One region of the Rothia sp. 27098_8_27 genome, then DNA from elsewhere that is predicted to be linked to it. Evidence: riboswitches for the same ligand, from Rfam matches in the RefSeq annotation. Region 1 holds a riboswitch; each other region holds the start of a gene.
What was found. A riboswitch is a leader RNA that binds a small molecule or an ion and turns the genes downstream of it on or off. The one in region 1 is predicted to bind S-adenosylmethionine.

Region 1 (6,151 bases):
TTGCTCCGCAGGCTCCTCAACAGCGTTCTCACGCTCAGTAGCCACAGGTTCGGCAGTCTCGTAGACGGGCTCCTGAATCAGTTCGCGAGTCTCCTCCTCGGAGGGGTCATGAGCGTACACGGCGGGGTTATAGGTGCCGTGTTCGTCAGCATCCTCATCGTGCGGGGGTGCGGAGTGCAGGTAATCGACCTGCTGAACGGCCTCAATCGGCTCGTACTGCTCAGCGGGGCTCTCTTCAGCAGTAGCCTCTTCGGAGGCGGGCTCTTTAGCCGCCTCTTCACGCTCTGCAACAATCTCGGCGAAAGCGTCCGCCGCCGCACGCTGCGCCAGCTGTTCGGTCGCCTCCACGGGGACGGCAACCACCGGCTCCTGCGGATGCACCGGAACATGACCGGTCGCTACCTCAGATACAACAGACTGCTCAGGCTCAGAGACATTCTTCTCAGAAGCCTTCTTAGAGGCAGCCGCGCGTGCCGTCTCTTCCGCCTCGCGCTCAGCTGCTTCACGCTCTGCAGCCTCACGAGCGGCGACTTCCTCAGCTTCACGCTCTGCAGCTTCACGCTCAGCCGCCTCACGTGCCGCGGCTTCCTCGGCCTCACGCTCCATACGCTCCGCACGCGCCTGCGCACGCTGCTCACGACGCTCCGCAAAACGCTCACGAGTCGAAGCAGTAAAACTCATCAGACGCTCACCCAGGTTCGGGCGCTCATCCGCAAAACGAGGCAGCTCACGGCTACTATCCGGCACCAGGGCGCGGCTCAGCAACATACCGAAAGTCACGCCGGCACCCACCGTCAACGCGGTATGCGCCGCAAAAGTCAGCGGCTCAGCACCAACCTCCGTAAAACGACCAATACCCAGAGAGCCGTACGAAATCCAGCCCAGCCACAGGGCACCAAACGACGTCATAATACCGGTCATCACGCCCAGCACCACCGCAGAAATCAGCGCAGACAGCGGGCGGAACGGAACCTTCAGAGCAACCCACTCATCCAGGTGATCCTCACCCTCACGCAAGAACCACCAGCCAGCAATCGCACCGGCAACCAGTGGCACCAGCAAACCCACCAGACCAAATGTGCCCAACGACTCGGGCACAGCGCCCAAAATCGGAAGCATCGGCAAAGTACCAGCATCGCTACTGGTCAAACCAACCGAGGTGCCCGCACCAAAGGAGAAACCGGCACCGGTCGACCACGCAATCGCGTAGATTACCAGGTTCGGCAAGAAACCCAGCTGCAGCAGAGTCACCGCAGTATCACCCACAGCGCCCGCGTGCAGCTCCTGGTAGGTGGCAACGATCTGCGACCAGCCCGCCAAAATACCGATACCCAAAAGCACCGCACCCAAACCAATCAGCGCAACAAAAGCAACCACCGCAGCACGCACCACAGCCCAGGCGTACGAACCCGCCCAACGCGAATACTGACTCATCTGCGAAATCTGCTCCGCAGTATCAACACCCACCATGCGCGAGAGCGAACGCGCCTCACGGTAGCCACCCCACATCAGACCAGCCACCACAATACCCAAAGGCACCAGGGCAGCATTCAACGCCTGAAGAGGCTGCGGATGCGGGCTCGCCCAACCGTACATCGCCGAACTAATCAGCGCATAGGTCACCGAACCGGACAGCACCGGAATCAAAAACTCACCCTCATACGAGGCGCGCGCCAGGCGACGACCCGAACGGTAACAGAGCAGCAGAGGCAGAATACTCAAACCCAGCGGCACCAGCGTCATCGTGCCGGCAGAAGCACCAAAAGCAGCCGCAAGATCCAGGGGAACACCGTGAATCAGAAGCCACAGGTGCGCCGACATGGCGGCCACGGAGGAGAACTCCATGTCGCCAAAACCCTTGGTCGCCCACACGGCAGACATCGCCGCAAACACAGCAAGCGCAGAGAACAGGGCAGTAACAATTAGCTCAACAACACCCTGAAGCCACAGAGGCATGGGCATGGAATAACGAGAGATAGGTGAGGTGCTTTTCATCGTCCTTCAATCATGCCACGAATTAACGACGAAACCCGCCTCCGATTAACACTCGAAAGCGGGTTCTCACAACTATTCACACAGGTATTCATCCAGACGCGCACGCGAGGACGCGCATCCGGCAAAGTTTTAATCCTCAGTCCACGGGTTGGAAGCCTGAACACCCCAGGCGCGGTACACCTGAGCCTTAGAAGAAATCAGCTCCAAATCATAGGCACTCGCGCTCGCCGCCATCAGACCCTCCAGGGCGGCGGTAGGCAGCGGACCGGCATCATCACGACCCACGGCATGCACACCGAGCGGCGCCTGACGACCAGCCCACTCGAGGCTCACATGCGCATCCACATTAATAACGTGGTCGCCAAAGCGCTCAAGAAGTTCGGTAATCCAACGATCAGTTTCCGGGTAGGGGTACAGGCCCTTCAACTCGCCAATACTCAGCACGGAAATGTACATGTGTCGGAACGAGCGGCGGCGCAGAAAAGCGACCACGGCGGGATCAGGATCCGCCTTACGGATCTCCGCAAGAACGTCGGAGTCCAGGAGCATACCGGAGAAATTCATACCCCTAATGCTACGCTACGCGCAGACCGGCGTACTGAATAGCGGGGATGCCCTCGGGGTTCGGCAGAAGAAGGAAGTTCAGGAACTCGTCGCGCTTAGAAGAAATGCGGGAGTAATCGTCAATGCTGACTGCGGTGTATCCGCCTCGCGCGGGGACAGCTGCGGCACGCAGGCTTTCCTGGTAGGAGCGGGAGGGGTTCAGAGAGATTGCTGCTTCGGTTGCAGAGCCGTTGTACATGTGACAACCTGCGCCGTGAGTGGCGCGATCCTTTCGCGTTGCTCTTGTCTGTACCAATTACCACCGGTTATTCCGGTGGTGAATACAAACCGCTTCGTCATCCGAGCCACCCGTGAACATGGGGTTGGCGTTCGACCATAGTCGGAGCTTATCAGTCGAAACTCTTGAAGCTGGGTTTAGCTTACAGCATTTTCTCAAGTTAAGTAAAGCGTTTTTTGAAAGAGATTTAGATTATTGGCGTTTTGGCTTGTGGAAGTGTTTTGAATGGCGGGAATTTTTGATACGGCGCGGAATATCTTATGTGAATACCGCTGTTTTTATGCATCAAAAACGCATCCTGCACACCCACCCGGCAATGACCGGCGACAAGGCGCAAGCCCGCACGATACGCGATAATGAGCTGGTGAGCGCCAACAATCCTTTCCCCGAAATTCCCGTCACCGTACCGCAGATCATTCGCCAGGCCGGGCACCGCACTTACCAGCGCGGTGTCGCCTACCAGCACAACCGCGAAGTCATCCGCTACAGCTACGACGAAGACGAACGCACCCTCACCGGGCTCGTCAACGGAAGCACCATCATCCCCTACGAAGTGACCGTCCGCTTCTTCCCCGCCGTCAGCGGCTCCGCAACCTTCACTGCCCGCTGCACCTGCCCCGTACTCACCGACTGCAAGCACGCCGTAGCGCTCATGCTCACCGCGCTCGACCGCGCCTCCGTAGCGAAAAAGGCGCTCAGCGAACACCCCGGACCCGTCGGCGTGCCCAATACTGGCTCTCATGGCGTAGCAGCGAAGAGTGCGGATGTTGCAGAGGCGAAGAAAGCCGCCGACCCGCTCGCGGCGTTGCGCGCCTCCGGTGCGCTCACCACCGCGGCGAAACTGCCCGCACCCGATGCAGCGGCTACCGAGCCCGAAAACACCCAGGGAAGCTTTGCGCTCAACGAGCTAGGCGCCTCCCCGAGCCTGCAAGCAGAGGCATCCGCCACCAAAATCTCGGCATGGCGGCGCGACCTCTCCTCCGTTCTTTCCGCACGTCAGGACCTTGCGGGCATCGATTCGATGCGCGTGAGCGGTGCCCTGGATTTCTCACTGAGTGTCTCCGGTTCCTACGCGCGCGGCCGCAATATGCCCGGCGCAACCCCCAGCATTAACCTGCTCGCCCGACCGCTCATGGCGTCCAAAACCGGGCGCTGGATCAAGGGCGGACTCAGCTGGGAAACCTTCGCATCCAGCGTGGGCGGGCCCGTCGGGCGGCACGAAATCTACCCCGAACACGAACGATTCTTCGCCGAGCTCTACTCGATTGCCCGCCCCTGGCAGAACATGTATTCCTCGCACCGCGACTGGATCTCAATCAGCGCTTCTGCCTCCACTCTACTCTGGGACGTACTCGCCCGTGCGGAGGATATTGGCCTGCCCCTGCTCGTCAACGGTCGCGAGGTGAACTACGCCGTGCTGAGCCCCGCACAGGTGCGCCTGCACGCCGCCGCCAGCGAAGAGAAACACGCAGAAGGCACCGGACTACAGCTTCAAGCCGCGCTCAGCTGGGAAGGACGCGAAGGCGAACTACTGCGCCAGCTCTGGCTACCCGCCGCGCACTGCCACCCCATCGGCACCCCGCGCACCGGCTTCTTTGCCCTGGGCGGGCTCGCCCAGCAGGAGTACGAGCAGGCGGCAAAGGCGGTGCACTGGAAGACCGCGCGCCCCGGCGCACTGGATGAAGTGGGCCGTGAATCTTTTGTTCAGAAGAGCGAGCAGGAGGCGCCGACTGAGGAAGCCGAGAATAGCGCACCGACGATTGCCCCAGTACAGGGTGAGCGGGTGCGTTACTCCCCCGCCGTACCCGAACTGCCCGAGGGCGTGGAGCTGGCACTCATCCCCCTGGTCGAGCCGCTCGATGCCGCCTCCGAATCGCTCATTAGCGCCGGAACCGTGCACATTCCCGCCGCGGAACGCGCCACGTTCCAGAAGGAGTATCTGCCCGCGCTCAGCCGTTCCATTCCCTCGCTGACCCCCGATCCTGCGCTGGCGCTGCCGCGCGTGAAGCCGCCGCATCTGGTGCTTGAAATCAGCTTTGACGAGCAGGTACGCCACGACGCGCAGCTGAGCTGGCGTTGGGAGTACCCGCTGAACCCCTTCGCGGAGGACAGCGCAGAGGAGGCGAGCGCACAGGACTCTGCGGGTGCCTCCGATGTGTACTCCCTGCCCGTTTTCGGTTACCCCGGTGAAGAGGGCGGCGAGGTGCGCGACGAACGTTTTGAGGCGCGCGTACTGCGTTCGGTGCGCGCAATTCTTGCCGCCCACCCGGCGCTTTCCGGGCTGGAGGAGCGCCGCATCGAAGGCTGGGAGACCCGCGAGTTGCTCAGTGCGATTCTGCCGAAGCTTCGCCGTGTTTCCGCTGTTCAGGTGCGTTTTAACGGCACCCCGCCACAGTTCGTGGAGGCAACCGACGCGCTGATTGAAATCACCGTGAGCGAGGGTAATTCGCGCGACTGGTTCGGGCTGGGCATTGCGGTGAAGGTCAACAATTGGACTGTACCGTTTGCACAGATTTTTGAGGCGCTCGATCGCGGGGCGGACCGTATTCTGCTCGGTAACGGCACCTATTTCTCGCTGCGTCGACCCGAGTTTAAGACCCTGCGCACCCTCATTGCGGAGGCTCGCGAACTCGACGATGCGGGCGGTGAGCTGCGCATTAACCGTCACCAGGCGGGGCTGTTCTCTGAGCTGGAGTCGCTGGCGGCGAGCGTGCATACGACCGCGCGGTGGGATGCTCAGGTGCGTTCGCTGCTACAGCTGGTTGAGGGCCTGGAGGATGCCGAAGAGAGCGCCGAAGAGAACCCCGAAAAGGGCATTGAAAAAGCACTCGACAAGGGCGCTCAGGATTCCCCCGCGCTCCAGAAGACCTCTCGCAAGAAGACTTCCCGCCAGATTATTCCGAGCTGCCCGGTACCCACCGGCCTGCAGGCGACCCTACGCCCCTACCAGGTGGAGGGTTTCCAGTGGTTGTCGTTCCTGTACGAGCAGCGTCTGGGCGGTATTCTCGCCGACGATATGGGTCTGGGTAAGACCGTGCAGGCTCTCGCCCTGCTCGCCCACGCGATGGAGGAGCACCGTGCCGCCTCCGAACGTGCCGCAAAGCGAGGTGAGAGCGTCGAGCCGTTCGCGCCCTTCCTCGTGGTTGCGCCGACCTCCGTTATCGCCAACTGGGCGGCGGAGGCTGAGCGATTCCTGCCCGAGGCGAAGGTCGTGACCATCACCGAAACCACCGCCGGTAAGACCCCGCTTGCCGAGCGGGTTGCCGGGGCTCACCTGGTACTGACCAGCTACACACTGCTGCGCATGGACGAGGA
Region 2 (6,151 bases), on a different contig from region 1:
CAGACCCTTGGGCTTACCGGTGGTGCCGGAGGTGTAAATGATGAACAGCGGGTCTTCTGCGTCGTGCAGTTCGTAGGCGTGGGTGTCCGGCTGGTCGTCCACCAGGTCGTGGTACCAGACGTCGCGGCCCTCAGTCCACGGCACAGCGGCGTGCGCTACCGGGTCGGAGGCGCTGGTGCGGTCCACCACGATCACGTGCTCAATATTGTTCTCACCGGAGCACGCCTCGTCGGCGTTGACCTTCACGGGAACGACCTTGCCGCGGCGGTTCTGACCGTCGGTGGTGATGAGAACCTTCGCGCCGGTGTCTTCCACACGGAACTTCAGCGCCTCGGCGGAGAAACCACCGAAGACGAGGGAATGGATCGCGCCAATACGCGCGCAGGCGAGAGTGAAAATAATGGTTTCGGGGATGACGGGCAGGTAGATGACCACACGGTCACCCTTGCGCACGCCCAGGGACAGCAGGCCGTTCGCTGCCTTCGCGATGCGGCGCTGCAGCTCGGCGTAGGTGATGGCTTCGCGGTCGCCGGGCTCACCTTCAAAGTAGAGGGCGACCTTGTCGCCGCGGCCCGCCTCCACGTGGCGGTCCACGCAGTTGTAGGCGACGTTGAGCTTGCCGCCCTCGAACCACTTAATTTCGGGGATCGTGAACTGTTCGATGCCTTCCTCATCGAAGCCGAGGGACTTCGGCTTCTCGAAGCGGTGCGCGGTGTGCCAGGGCTCAGCCCAGGTGAGGCGCTGTGCCTGCTTCTCCCAGAACGCGACGCGTGCCTCGTCAGATTCGAGGGCGGGGTTCGGGGTGGGGTTCAGCGGGTCGGTGAACGAGTAGGGGGTGGGCAGTCCCATTATTCTCCCATCGGTTGCTGGCATTAGCACCCTTGCTTGCCGTGCCGCTGTCTGTGTGACCGTGGGGTCTGTGTGTGCGTTGGCGAGGGGGTTGCTGCGACGTCACGGAGCCAGGTCTCTCGGTCGCTCTGGATGGTTTGCCTTCTTAGTAAAGCGCGCTCCGGGCCAGGAAGCAAAGGAGCCCGTCATATTCGGAATGGTGAGTACCAGTTCGTAATATAACGACATATTTAAAGACCCCGCCCCGCGCTCACTGCTGTGGGGCGCGGGGCGGGGCACATCATCATCATTCAGTAGGCGACAGGTTTCCCCGCCGACTTCTTTCTCCGGCGCGTAGCGATGATTTGCTCACTGTCGGGAGCAACCACGCGGCGGACATCTCTCCTAAAACTCAGCGCGAACGCCGAGCCTTCTCTATTAGTTGCTGGGGTACTTCGCCTTCACCCAGCGCTCGAAAACGCCCACCAGCGCGTCGGTAATCTTACCGAGCACCGCCAGCGCCACAATAGCCAGTAGCAGGCGGTCGGTGCGGCCGTTGTTCTGCGAGTCGGTCAGCAGGTAACCCAGGCCCATGGATGCACCCAGCAGCTCGGCGGCGACCAGGAACAGCCACGCCTGAGCCAGCGCCAGACGCAGACCCGAAACGACCGACGGCAGAACCGCGGGAAGCTGAACCGTGGTGAACAGGCGCAGACCCTTCAGGCCGAAGGCGCGTGCCGCCTCCACAAGCTTGGGGTCAACGTGCGCCAGAGCCGCAGAAACCGTGGTGTACACCGGGAAGAATGCACCAATAGCAACCAGGGTCACCTTGGAATTCTCGCCGATACCGATCCACAGCAGAAGCAGCGGAACCCACGCCAGGGACGGTACGGCACGTAGCGCACCAATGGTCGGTGCGGCAATCAGACGCACCGGCGCAGACAAGCCAATCAGCGCACCCAGCACCAGGCCGAGCACGGCACCAATACCGAAACCAATCAGCACACGCTGAGTAGAAATCGCCACGTGGCGGCCCAGTTCGCCGCGCTGCGCCAGCTCAACACCGGCGCTGACCACACGGTCGGGGGAGGGCAGCTGAACCTGGGTGAACACGCCGTTCGTGCTCAGAATGTACCAGAGGGCAATCAGCGCCAGGGGAAGAATCAGGCCCAGGTACTGCTTACCGGCGAACGGGTTCGACGGCAGCTTCACGGAAGAGACACGCTTCTCGGCACGCTCAGCGCGAGCGCTGGAGGCGGCGGTAATCGTTGCGGCGGTCATTACTTCTCAACCACCTTTGCGATCTTCTCAACGGCTGCGCTGTCAGACTTCTTTGCGAACTGGTCGTCCACAATGCTGTTCAGTGCCTTGTCCACGTCAGACTGGGAGGGAACGTCGCCGGACTCCACCAGAATCGGGCCGACACCCTTGAGAACCTCAACCTGCTTAGCGCCCGGAACCGGGTCGATGTCCAGGTGGGTGCGCTCCATGACGACCTGAGCGGTCTCGTGCTTAATGCCGGACTCCTCCTCGACAATCTTCACAGCCTCTTCGGGGTTCTTCTTAGCCCAGGCGCGAGCGTACTCGTACACGTCCACGATGGTCTGTGCGGCGGTCGGGTTGGACTGAATGAACTTCTCGGTCGCGTTCAGGAAGCCGTAGGTGTTGAAGTTCAGGTTGCGGTAGAAGAGCACGTCGCCGCTTTCCACCTCGGCAGCAGCCATGATCGGGTCCAGGCCGCTCCACGCGTTGACCTGACCGTTATCCAGGGCGGTGCGGCCGTCGGCGTGCTGCAGGTTCTGAATGGTCAGGTCCGAAGCGGAAATACCTTCCTGCTTGAGTGCCTGCAGCAGCAGGAAGTACGGGTCGGTACCCTTGGTCACGGCAACGGTCTTACCCTTCAGGTCCGCAACCTTGGTGATGCCCGAATCCTTGCGGGTCACCAGTGCCGACCATTCCGGCTGCGAGTAGAGGCTAATGACCTTGATGGGGGAGCCATTAGCGCGTGCCAGCAGCGCCGCCGAACCGGCGGTCGAGCCGACATCAATATTGCCGCTACGCAGCGCCTCATTCGCCTTGTTCGAGCCGGCCGACTTGACCCACTCAACCTTCTTACCCTCGGCGGCGAGGGCGGTCTCAAGCCAACCCTTCTTGCGGATAATCAGGGACAGCGGGTTGTAGGTCGCGTAGTCAATGGTCACGGTGTTCTGATTGCCACCACCGGCAGCACCGGAGGCGTTAGCGGAACCGGAACCTTCACCGGCGCAGGCGCTGAGCAGAGTAGCAAAAGCGGCGGCTGCAGCAAGGGACTTGAGGGCGGTACGGCGAGACGGGGAGTAAGTCATGATGAAATCTTTTCGCTTCTGAAGATGATGATGTGATGTGTAAGAAATGCGTTTCGTGGCGGCTTTAGGCGTTATCTTCCACGCCGAGCTCAGCCAGCAGTTCGCTGCGCAGCGCCGTGATCTCTGCATCGGCGCGGTCACGCGGGTGAGAACGGTCAACGGTCACAATGCGCTGGATGGTGGCGGGCGCCTCCGGGGTGTCCTTACCGAGGACAATCACCCGGTCAGAGAGGTACAGCGCCTCTTCCACATCGTGGGTGACCAGCAGAATCGTGGTCGGGTCTTGACGGTGCACGTCCAACAGCAAATCCTGCATGTTGATGCGGGTCAGCGCGTCCAGAGCACCGAAGGGCTCGTCGAGCAGTAGCACGCCGGGGTTGCGTGCGAGCGCTCGCGCCAGGGACACGCGCTGAGCCATACCGCCTGAAATTTCCTTGGGACGGTGGGTTGCGTATTCGCCCAGTCCGACCAGGTCGAGCAGGCGCGCTACGGATGCTGCGCCTTCAGATTTTTTGGTGCCCTGCGGCAGCCCGAGCGCCACGTTGTCGGCGACGGTGCGCCAGGGGAGCAGGCGCGGTTCCTGAAAGCCGATAGCTACGCGGGGGTCGAGGCCGGTCACTGCCTTCTCGCCGATACGCACGGTACCTGCGGTGATGCGGTTCAGTCCTGCTGCTGCACGCAGGAGGGTGGATTTGCCGCATCCGGAGGAGCCGATGACGGAGATAATCTCGCCGGGGGCTGCGGTGAAGGAGACTCCGCGAAGAACTTCGTGGGTTCCGCCGGGCACGGGGAAAGATTGTCCGACGTCTTCAAAGCTCAAGGGGACGGCGGCGGTGGATACGGCACGGCGGCCGTTCTTTTCACTGGTGGGTACGTCAGTTACTGCACTGTTGAGTGTCATGTCACTTCCATCGTTCCTGGCGTTAGCACCGGGGGCGGAAGAATCCGTGCCGGTTGCTGCGACGTCGTGGAGCCAGGTCTCTCAGTCGCTCTGGATGGTTTGCTTCTCCCACCCTATGGGCTGTGGTGTGCCTCAATCAACCCGGCGGGCGCGTATGAATTTCTATGACCGTATATTTCGCATTTATCACGAAATATTTCGGTTCCACGTCACAAAAAGATTTTTTCGTCACAAACGTGACCTCCCTCCCGCGTGCCCCGTACACTCAAACCACGAGATCATGAGTCCCGGCGCTAAGCTCTGGCTAGCCGGGCGGCAACCCTCTCCCGTAGCGGGGTGCCCCAGATGATGATCTGGCCTCAATGAAAAGAGGCAAGTACGGCGCGAACGCGCCACCTGCACGAAGGCCACCACCGAACGCAGAAGGCAAAAAGGAGGCGGCGCGCGGGGTGCAGGGCACTAACCCGATCCTCCCCGATCATTCGCGAAAGGAAAATCGATGGCTGAGCAGAAGAAGCGCATCGTAGTTAACGCATTCGAAATGACCTGCATTGGTCACCAGAGCTTCGACCTCTGGCGTCACCCGCGCTCCCGCGCAACCGAGTACAACACCATCAAGTACTGGACTGACCTGGCTAAGACCCTTGAGCGCGGCCTGTTTGACGCCGTGTTCATCGCTGACGTTGTTGGTATCTACGACGTGTACAAGAACTCTGCCGCTCCCGCCATTGAGGGTGCCGCTCAGGTTCCCGTGAATGACCCCGCAACCCAGATTTCTGCAATGGCTGCAGTGACCGAGCACCTCGGCTTTGGCGTGACTGCTGCCGCTACTTTTGAGCAGCCCTACACCCTGGCTCGCCGCTACGCCTCCCTCGACCACCTCACTGAGGGCCGCGTCGGCTTCAATGTTGTGACTTCTTACCTGCCTTCGGCTGCTGAGAACCAGGGCCTGCCCACCCAGATCCCGCACGACGAGCGTTACGAGATCGCGGACGAGTTCCTGGACGTCTGCTACAAGCTGTGGGAAGGCTCCTGGGAAGACGGCGCAGTAGTCAAGGACCGTGAGCGCGGCCTCTACGCTGACCCCTCCAAGGTCCACCCGATTGGCCACAAGGGCAAGTACTTCTCCGTGCCCGGCATCTCCCTGACCGAGCCGAGCCCGCAGCGCACCCCCGTGATCTTCCAGGCTGGTGCATCCAGCCGCGGCCAGAAGTTCTCCGGTAAGCACGCTGAGGCTGTGTTCATCAGCGCCCTGCGCCCGGACCTGACCCGCGTTGTGACCGACCGTATTCGCGCCGCTGCCGAGGAGCAGGGCCGTAGCCGTGACGACGTCAAGATCCTCGCAATGCTCTCCGTCATCGTGGATGAGACCGAAGAGAAGGCAAAGGCAAAGTACGAGGAGTACAAGAAGTACATCAACCTCGAATCTGCACAGGCTATCATCGGCGGCTGGTCCGGTGTTGACCTGTCCCAGTTCGACGAGGACGAGGTCCTGAACTACGTGCAGACCGAGTCGATTCAGTCCTTCCTGACCCCCTTCACCCTGCAGGCGAAGGACAAGAAGTGGACCCGCAAGGCCATCGCTGAGCACACCACCCTCGGCGGCATGGGCGATGTCATTGTTGGTGACCCGGTTCAGGTTGCTGACGAGCTGGAGCGTTGGATCGATGAGGGTGGCCTGGACGGCATCAACCTGGCATACCACGTCTCCCCGGGCTCCTTCGAGGACTTCATCGAGTACGTTGTGCCCGAGCTGCAGAAGCGCGGCCGCTACCGCACCGAGTACGAGGGCAACACCCTGCGTGAGAACATCTTCGGTAAGGGCCACACCAAGGTTGCTGACTCCCACCCGGCCGCTAAGTACCGCGGCGCATACGTGGGTAAGCCTTCGGCTGCTGACACCCCGGCTCGCGCAACCGCTGAATAAGCGTTGCCGCTGATGCGAACCGTGTAGGTGCGCTCAAACTTAACGATTGAAAACAAGAACGCCCGTTCTACTGGAGGATTTGTATCCCCGGCAGAGCGGGCGTTTCTTTGCGCTGTGCTTTCTTGATGCGGCACTTTCTTGACGTGGCGC
Region 3 (6,151 bases), 170 kb from region 1:
TTCCCAGCCGGAACCACGCGGGGCAAAAAGTACCGCCGCCTTATCGCCGAGGAACCCGCGGAGCGTATCAATGCCCTCGGTGGCGGTGGCCTCGACCTGAACCACGGTCGTGGCGGCAATGCCGGCGTGCGCGGCAATATCCTCGAGGTTGCCGCTCACGGCGACAGAACCTGCGCCCAAAACGGTGATGGTGTGCGCTAGGTCCTCAATCTCGCCCAGCAGGTGGCTCGTCAGCAGAATGGCGGTACCTTCATTTGCCAGAGATCGGATGAGGGTACGCACGGTCAGAGCGATATCGGGGTCGAGCCCATTGGTCGGCTCATCCAGCAGGAGCAGGGCGGGGGAGCCGAGCAGGGCGCGGGCAATATGTAGGCGCTGCTTCATGCCGCGGGAAAACTCCTGGACAGGCCGCGTTGCCGCATCGGTGAGCTCTACGCGTGCTAGGGCATGCTCCACCTCGTGTCGTCGGGTCCGCCCGGAAACCCCCGCAACATCGGCGAAGAACAGCAGATTGTCGCGGGCACTAGCGCGCGGGTAGAAGCCGTTCTCCCCTCCCAAAGCTAGGCCCACGTGACGGCGCGCCCGCTGCGGGTGGGCGATAGCGTCAATACCGTTCACGGTGAGGTTACCGCCGGTAGGGGTGAGCAGGGTCGAGCACATCTGCACGGTCGTCGTTTTGCCCGCACCATTGGGGCCGAGGAGGGCATGAATCTCACCGGAACTGACGCGAAGCGACACCCTGTCGACGGCGGTAAAAGCGTTTTCACCTTTGCCAAAGACGCGGCTGAGCTGCGCCGCATCAAGAACAAGAGACATAGTAGGTAACCTTCGGGTATGACCCTCTGGCCCCTATACCGGAGGGATGCTGAGCAGGATAAACGGCGTAGCGAGCCGTAGTGAGTTGTACCCTGCGTGAGTGTATGTGTCATTTCAGTGTACCGAAAAACCGTAGATAAAAGTGATGGGGGTTACTATGTGGGTGGTGGGTGCCCACCTCCGCATCTCGATTGCCTCGCCCTCGGATTGCCCCGACACCGTCGTTCACGTTTTATGACAGACGTTAAAAAACGTCATCTTTGCAATGAAATGTCTTAAAGTACCGTGCACCCACAAAAACCTTGACCCCGCCCCGTGCCCTATGACACTCTAAATAACAGGTCAAGAGCGCCAGCGACAAGCCCCAGCTAGCTGGCCGGCAACCCTCCTCCGCGGTGGGGTGCCCTGGGTGAAGACCGGGCGTTACGCACAAGCGTGACGCAAGCGCGGGACCGATGTGACCGAATCCGGTACATCAATCGTGACAGGACAACTCAACGACGATTCCTGTACCGCTCGGCATGCGGCCCCCTAACTATCCCCTTAGGAGAGCCAAGCATGAGCAACAACACTACCGTCCCGACTCCCGCCAACCCCGCCGGTTGGAAGTTCGAAACCCGCCAGATTCACGCGGGACAGGCACCGGATGCCACAACGGGAGCTCGGGCACTACCCATCTACCAGACCACTTCCTTCGTCTTTGACAGTGCAGAGCAAGCTGCAAACCGCTTCGCTCTCGCCGAGCTGGGCCCCATCTACACCCGCCTCAACAACCCCACCCAGGAAGTTATCGAGAACCGCATCGCCTCCCTCGAGGGCGGCGTCGGCGCGCTCCTGCTGGCCTCCGGTCAGGCGGCCATCACCTACGCAATTCTGAACATTGCCGGTGCCGGTGACCACGTGGTCGCTTCGCCCTCCGTGTACGGCGGTACCTATAACCTGCTCAAGTACACCCTCGCCGATCTCGGCATCGAAACCACCTTCGTTGAGAATCCTGACAACCTCGACGAGTGGCGCGCTGCGGTTCGCCCCAACACCAAGCTGTTCTACGGCGAGTCCGTGCCCAACCCCCGCAACGACGTGCTCGACATTGAGCCCATCGCCGCAATTGCCCACGAAAACGGCGTGCCCCTGATCGTGGACAACACCGTGCCCACCCCCTACCTGCTGCGCCCCATCGAGCACGGCGCGGATGTGGTCGTCCACTCCGCCACCAAGTACCTGGGCGGCCACGGCACCTCCATCGGCGGCGTGATTGTGGACTCCGGTAACTTCGACTACGGCGCAGACCCCGAGAAGTTCCCCAAGTTCAACCAGCCTGCCCCCGGCTACCACGGCCTGGTCTACGCACGCGATCTGGGCAAGGACTCCGCGTTCGGTGCGAACCTCTCCTACATTCTGAAGGCCCGCGTTTCGCTGCTGCGTGACACCGGTGCCGCCATCTCGCCGACCAACGCCTTCAACATCGGCATCGGTCTGGAGACCCTCTCCCTGCGCATCGAGCGCCACATCGAGAACGCCACCAAGGTCGCTCGCTGGCTCGAAGCCAACCCGCAGGTCGAGAAGGTCATCTGGGCTGGCGTGGAATCCTCCCCCTGGTACGAGCGCGCACAGAAGTACCTGCCCAAGGGCCCCGGTGCGGTGCTCGGCTTCACCCTCAAGGACGCAACCCTGGAGCAGACCCGCAACTTCGTTGACGCACTGAAGTTGCACTCCAACGTGGCGAACATCGGTGACGTGCGCTCGCTCGTGATTCATCCCGCCTCCACCACCCACGCTCAGCTTTCCACTGAGGAGCTGGAGAAGATTGGCGTGTACCCGAACTTCGTCCGCCTGGCAGTCGGTATTGAGAACATCGACGATATTCTTGCTGACCTGCAGCTGGGCTTTGACACCCTCTCCTAAACGGTGATGTAACCCGCAGGTGGACCGGTAAGCTACGGCTTTTCGGTCCACCTGCGGATTCCCCGTTACGGAGCATTTCATAAGCGCGCGGCACCGCCGCCTCGCTGCCTCAACCCGCAGACGAGTACCCCGCTCACACCCGGCACCACCTCGCCGGCCAACCCAGTGAAGGGAACCCCCATGACCGCCCAGAGCACTAGCCAGTCCGGCACCACCCAGCCCGGCACTACCAACCAGCCTGTTACCGCGCCCATCCCCGTGGCAGGCACCCAGCGCGAACACCCCGAAGCGCAAGGCTACCTGCGTCAGCTGAACATTGGCGACCTGGAGCTCGAATCCGGCGTAACCCTGCCGCAGGTCACCATCGGCTACGAAACCTGGGGCACCCTCAACGAGGCTGGCGATAACGCCATCCTGATCCTGCACGCGCTCACCGGTGACACGCATGTCTCCCGCGGCGTCCCCACCCCCGACATGCCCGCCCCGCTGATTCGCGCTATCGAATCGGACGGCTGGTGGGAAGGCATCGTGGGCCCCGGCTCGGTCGTGGACACCAACCGCTACTTCGTGATTGCTCCCAATATTTTGGGTGGCTGCTACGGTTCTACCGGTCCGTCGAGCATCGTCCCCGAGGGCTACCCGGGCGCTGGTGAGCACTGGGGTTCCCGCTTCCCGCAGGTGAGCATTCGCGACTCCGTACGTGCGGAGGCGCGTCTGGCGCGTGCCCTGGGTGTGAACAGCTTCCGCTACGTGATTGGTGGTTCCCTCGGTGGTGCTCGCGCCCTGGAGTGGGCGGCAACTAACCCCGAGCTGGTGCGCGGATGCGCGGTCATTGCCTCCGGTCCTTCGGCTACGGCGGAGCAGATTTCCTGGGCCCACACTCAGAACATTGCGATTCGTTCGGATGCGAACTTTGCCGGTGGCGACTACTATGCCGGTCCTGCACCGACTGCCGGTCTGGCTCTGGCGCGCCGTATTGCGCACACCACCTACCGTAGCCCCGCAGAGCTGGAGCACCGCTTCGGCCGCGAGGAGAACCGCGGCGAAAACACTGTGGGCGGTTCGCTGGGTGAGCCGCGCGGCCGCTACGCCATTGAAAGCTACCTGGACCACCACGGCGCCAAGCTGGTTGAGCGTTTTGACGCGAACAGCTACCTGGCTGTGAATGAGGCGCTGATTTCGCACGATGTGGCTCGTGGCCGCGGCACTCTGGCGCAGGCGCTGGCACACACCGATTGTGAGTGGACCATTGCGGCGGTGAACACAGACCGCCTGTTCTTCCCCCACGAGTCGCACCGCCTGGCGGAGGCACTGCCCACTCCGGTTACCGTGGACATTATCGAGTCGAACCACGGCCATGACGGCTTCTTGATTGAGGCGAAGCAGGTGGAGAAGATTCTGGCTCGCGCCCTGGGTGTTGAGGATGATTCCGTCGCCCCGAGTGAGGCGCAGCGTGAACGTGAAGCTTTGGAATCGATGACTCGTCTGTACGGCGCTGTTACTCGCTAACTCAACCGGCACCCGAAGGCGTTTCACGCATCCTGCTGAATGTTGTTTTATCCGAACAGTGGGTGTGGGATTGTGAGGGAATGACTGGGTATTCTCAACTGTCCTTCCGCCCACCGTGAATTAACCTTCACCCTTAGGGTTATGTAATAGAATGCCGGGCGTTCGTATGATGCGAGCGTCCGGCATTTTTTCTATCTTTATGAAGAGTGTTGTGCCAAGTCAGGGAATATTTTCCGGTTTTTGGGTGCTTTGTGGAACCTCCGCGAGATACCGCGGAAGTAGCCTCTTGTTGCACTGGAAGGTAAGGGTTCTCGGTTTGCTTTAGACCCGCTCTAACCCCATAGCATTAACGCTGTGGTAAGTATTCAAGAGGTAGCGGAGCAGTTGGGGGTGAGCACCCACGCCCTGCGCTATTACGAGAAAGAGGGGCTCATTGCGGTGCCCCGTGATGCTCACGGAACCCGTATTTTTGATGAGGAGTCTATCTCCGCAGCACGGTTTATTGCTACCTGCCGTCAGGCTGGCATGAGTCTTGCCGACATTCGCACGATTTTGAGCAATCCGGACGACCACGCCCTATCTATTGATGTGATGGAGCGTGCCCGTCAGAAGATTGAGGATGAGATTGTGGGGTTGCAGCAGAACCTTGAGCACCTGGATCGCCGTATTCAGGAGCACCGCCGTCACCTCGACGGCACCCGCTAAGTAGCTAGTCTTCTGCAGACGCGTATAAACGCCCGGTATTCCCAACGTTGGGAATACCGGGCGTTTTTCGTGCTCAGCTTTCACACTCAGCTACTCACCCCTAGTTACTGGGTATTTTCAGCCCGTAGGTTTAACCCCAAGCCGCTTTTTCCGGGTCAATACCGTGTGCACGAGCATTCTCGTAGATGACATCCCGCAACCATTCTGCGAGCCCGATCGCAAGCTTCTCGTAGTGCGCCTTGAAACGGGCATCCTCAACGTAGCCGCGGGCTAGAATAGCGTGCTTAGCGGGGGTGACCTCAAAGAAGAACAAGGAGGCGCGGTGCCGCTCGGCGAGCGTGTTCGCCTCCTCGCTACCCGGCTGCACGCCGCGGTTGAACGTCTCGACGAGGGCCTGCTCTACCTCGTCGACCTGCTGTTTGCCGGTCTGCCAGTCGGCACGGTCCATCGAGGCAGTGCGGCGCTGGTATTCAGCCCAGTCGTCAGTTTTTCCGTAACGTTCCTGCGCTTCCTGCTGGTGGGCGAGGCTGAACCCTTCGCCCATGATCTCGGCTTTTTCGGCGGCGCTGAGCTGCTTATTTTTAGGTGCCATGGTGTCCTCCAAAAGGTGTTCGATGATTTCAAGCATGCGCCCGTATGCGGCGATTTTGCGTTGAAGCATATCCCGCTGAGCGAGCAGATGCTCGGTGCTGTTCGCTTCGTCCTGCAGTATTTTGTGAATGGCATCAAGGCTCATGCCGGTGGCGCGGTATCCCATGATGACGGTGATTCGTTCAAGGTCTGTATCGGTGTAGTATCGGTACCCGTTGAACTCATCATGTGCCGGGTTGAGTAAGCCCCGCTGCTCCCAATGGTGAAGCGTGCGCACTGTGAGCCCGTGTAGTGATGCCGCTTCTCCCACGGTGTATTCGTGTTGCCCGTCAGGTGGTGTTATGTTCGCGTCCATGGTTTCACTCTAAAACCTCACGTTAGGTGAGGGTCAAGCTAGCGGCGGAACCTGCGGTGCAGGTTTGCGGGGGAGTCCTCGCTAAGATGGGTTCATGAGCGAAAACAAATACGTCGTCGAATACACCCGCCCCGAGAACGAACGTGTAGGCACCCACCTGGTGCTCATGCTGCACGGCTACGGCTCCCAGGAACACGACCTGCTGTCTCTGGCGGCGCATCTTCCGCAGGAGGGCTTCACCTACGCCTCCATGCGTGCACCGCAGCCGGT

Region 2: linked by a shared signal. The riboswitch ahead of O3675_RS06710 (LLM class flavin-dependent oxidoreductase) and the one ahead of O3675_RS03640 (hypothetical protein) in region 1 are both predicted to bind S-adenosylmethionine.
Region 3: linked by a shared signal. The riboswitch ahead of O3675_RS04300 (bifunctional o-acetylhomoserine/o-acetylserine sulfhydrylase) and the one ahead of O3675_RS03640 (hypothetical protein) in region 1 are both predicted to bind S-adenosylmethionine.

What each region holds. Positions count from the first base shown of each region.
Region 1 covers NZ_JAPWAJ010000002.1:24,111-30,261, reverse strand. The annotation lists gene O3675_RS03650 (DUF6350 family protein) at 1-1,995, opposite strand, end outside; gene O3675_RS03645 (plasmid stabilization protein) at 2,125-2,559, opposite strand; gene O3675_RS03640 (hypothetical protein) at 2,570-2,797, opposite strand; SAM riboswitch class IV at 2,833-2,967, opposite strand; gene O3675_RS03635 (SNF2-related protein) at 3,153-6,151, shown strand, end outside.
Region 2 covers NZ_JAPWAJ010000005.1:56,403-62,553, forward strand. The annotation lists gene O3675_RS06690 (AMP-binding protein) at 1-849, opposite strand, end outside; gene O3675_RS06695 (ABC transporter permease) at 1,267-2,109, opposite strand; gene O3675_RS06700 (aliphatic sulfonate ABC transporter substrate-binding protein) at 2,109-3,173, opposite strand; gene O3675_RS06705 (ABC transporter ATP-binding protein) at 3,238-4,074, opposite strand; SAM riboswitch class I at 4,079-4,175, opposite strand; SAM riboswitch class IV at 4,351-4,459, shown strand; gene O3675_RS06710 (LLM class flavin-dependent oxidoreductase) at 4,574-6,001, shown strand.
Region 3 covers NZ_JAPWAJ010000002.1:195,387-201,537, forward strand. The annotation lists gene O3675_RS04295 (ABC transporter ATP-binding protein) at 1-816, opposite strand, end outside; SAM riboswitch class IV at 1,157-1,269, shown strand; gene O3675_RS04300 (bifunctional o-acetylhomoserine/o-acetylserine sulfhydrylase) at 1,375-2,721, shown strand; gene O3675_RS04305 (homoserine O-acetyltransferase) at 2,902-4,230, shown strand; gene O3675_RS04310 (MerR family transcriptional regulator) at 4,585-4,935, shown strand; gene O3675_RS04315 (TipAS antibiotic-recognition domain-containing protein) at 5,066-5,527, opposite strand; partial or broken gene O3675_RS04320 (MerR family transcriptional regulator) at 5,603-5,881, opposite strand; gene O3675_RS04325 (alpha/beta hydrolase) at 5,976-6,151, shown strand, end outside.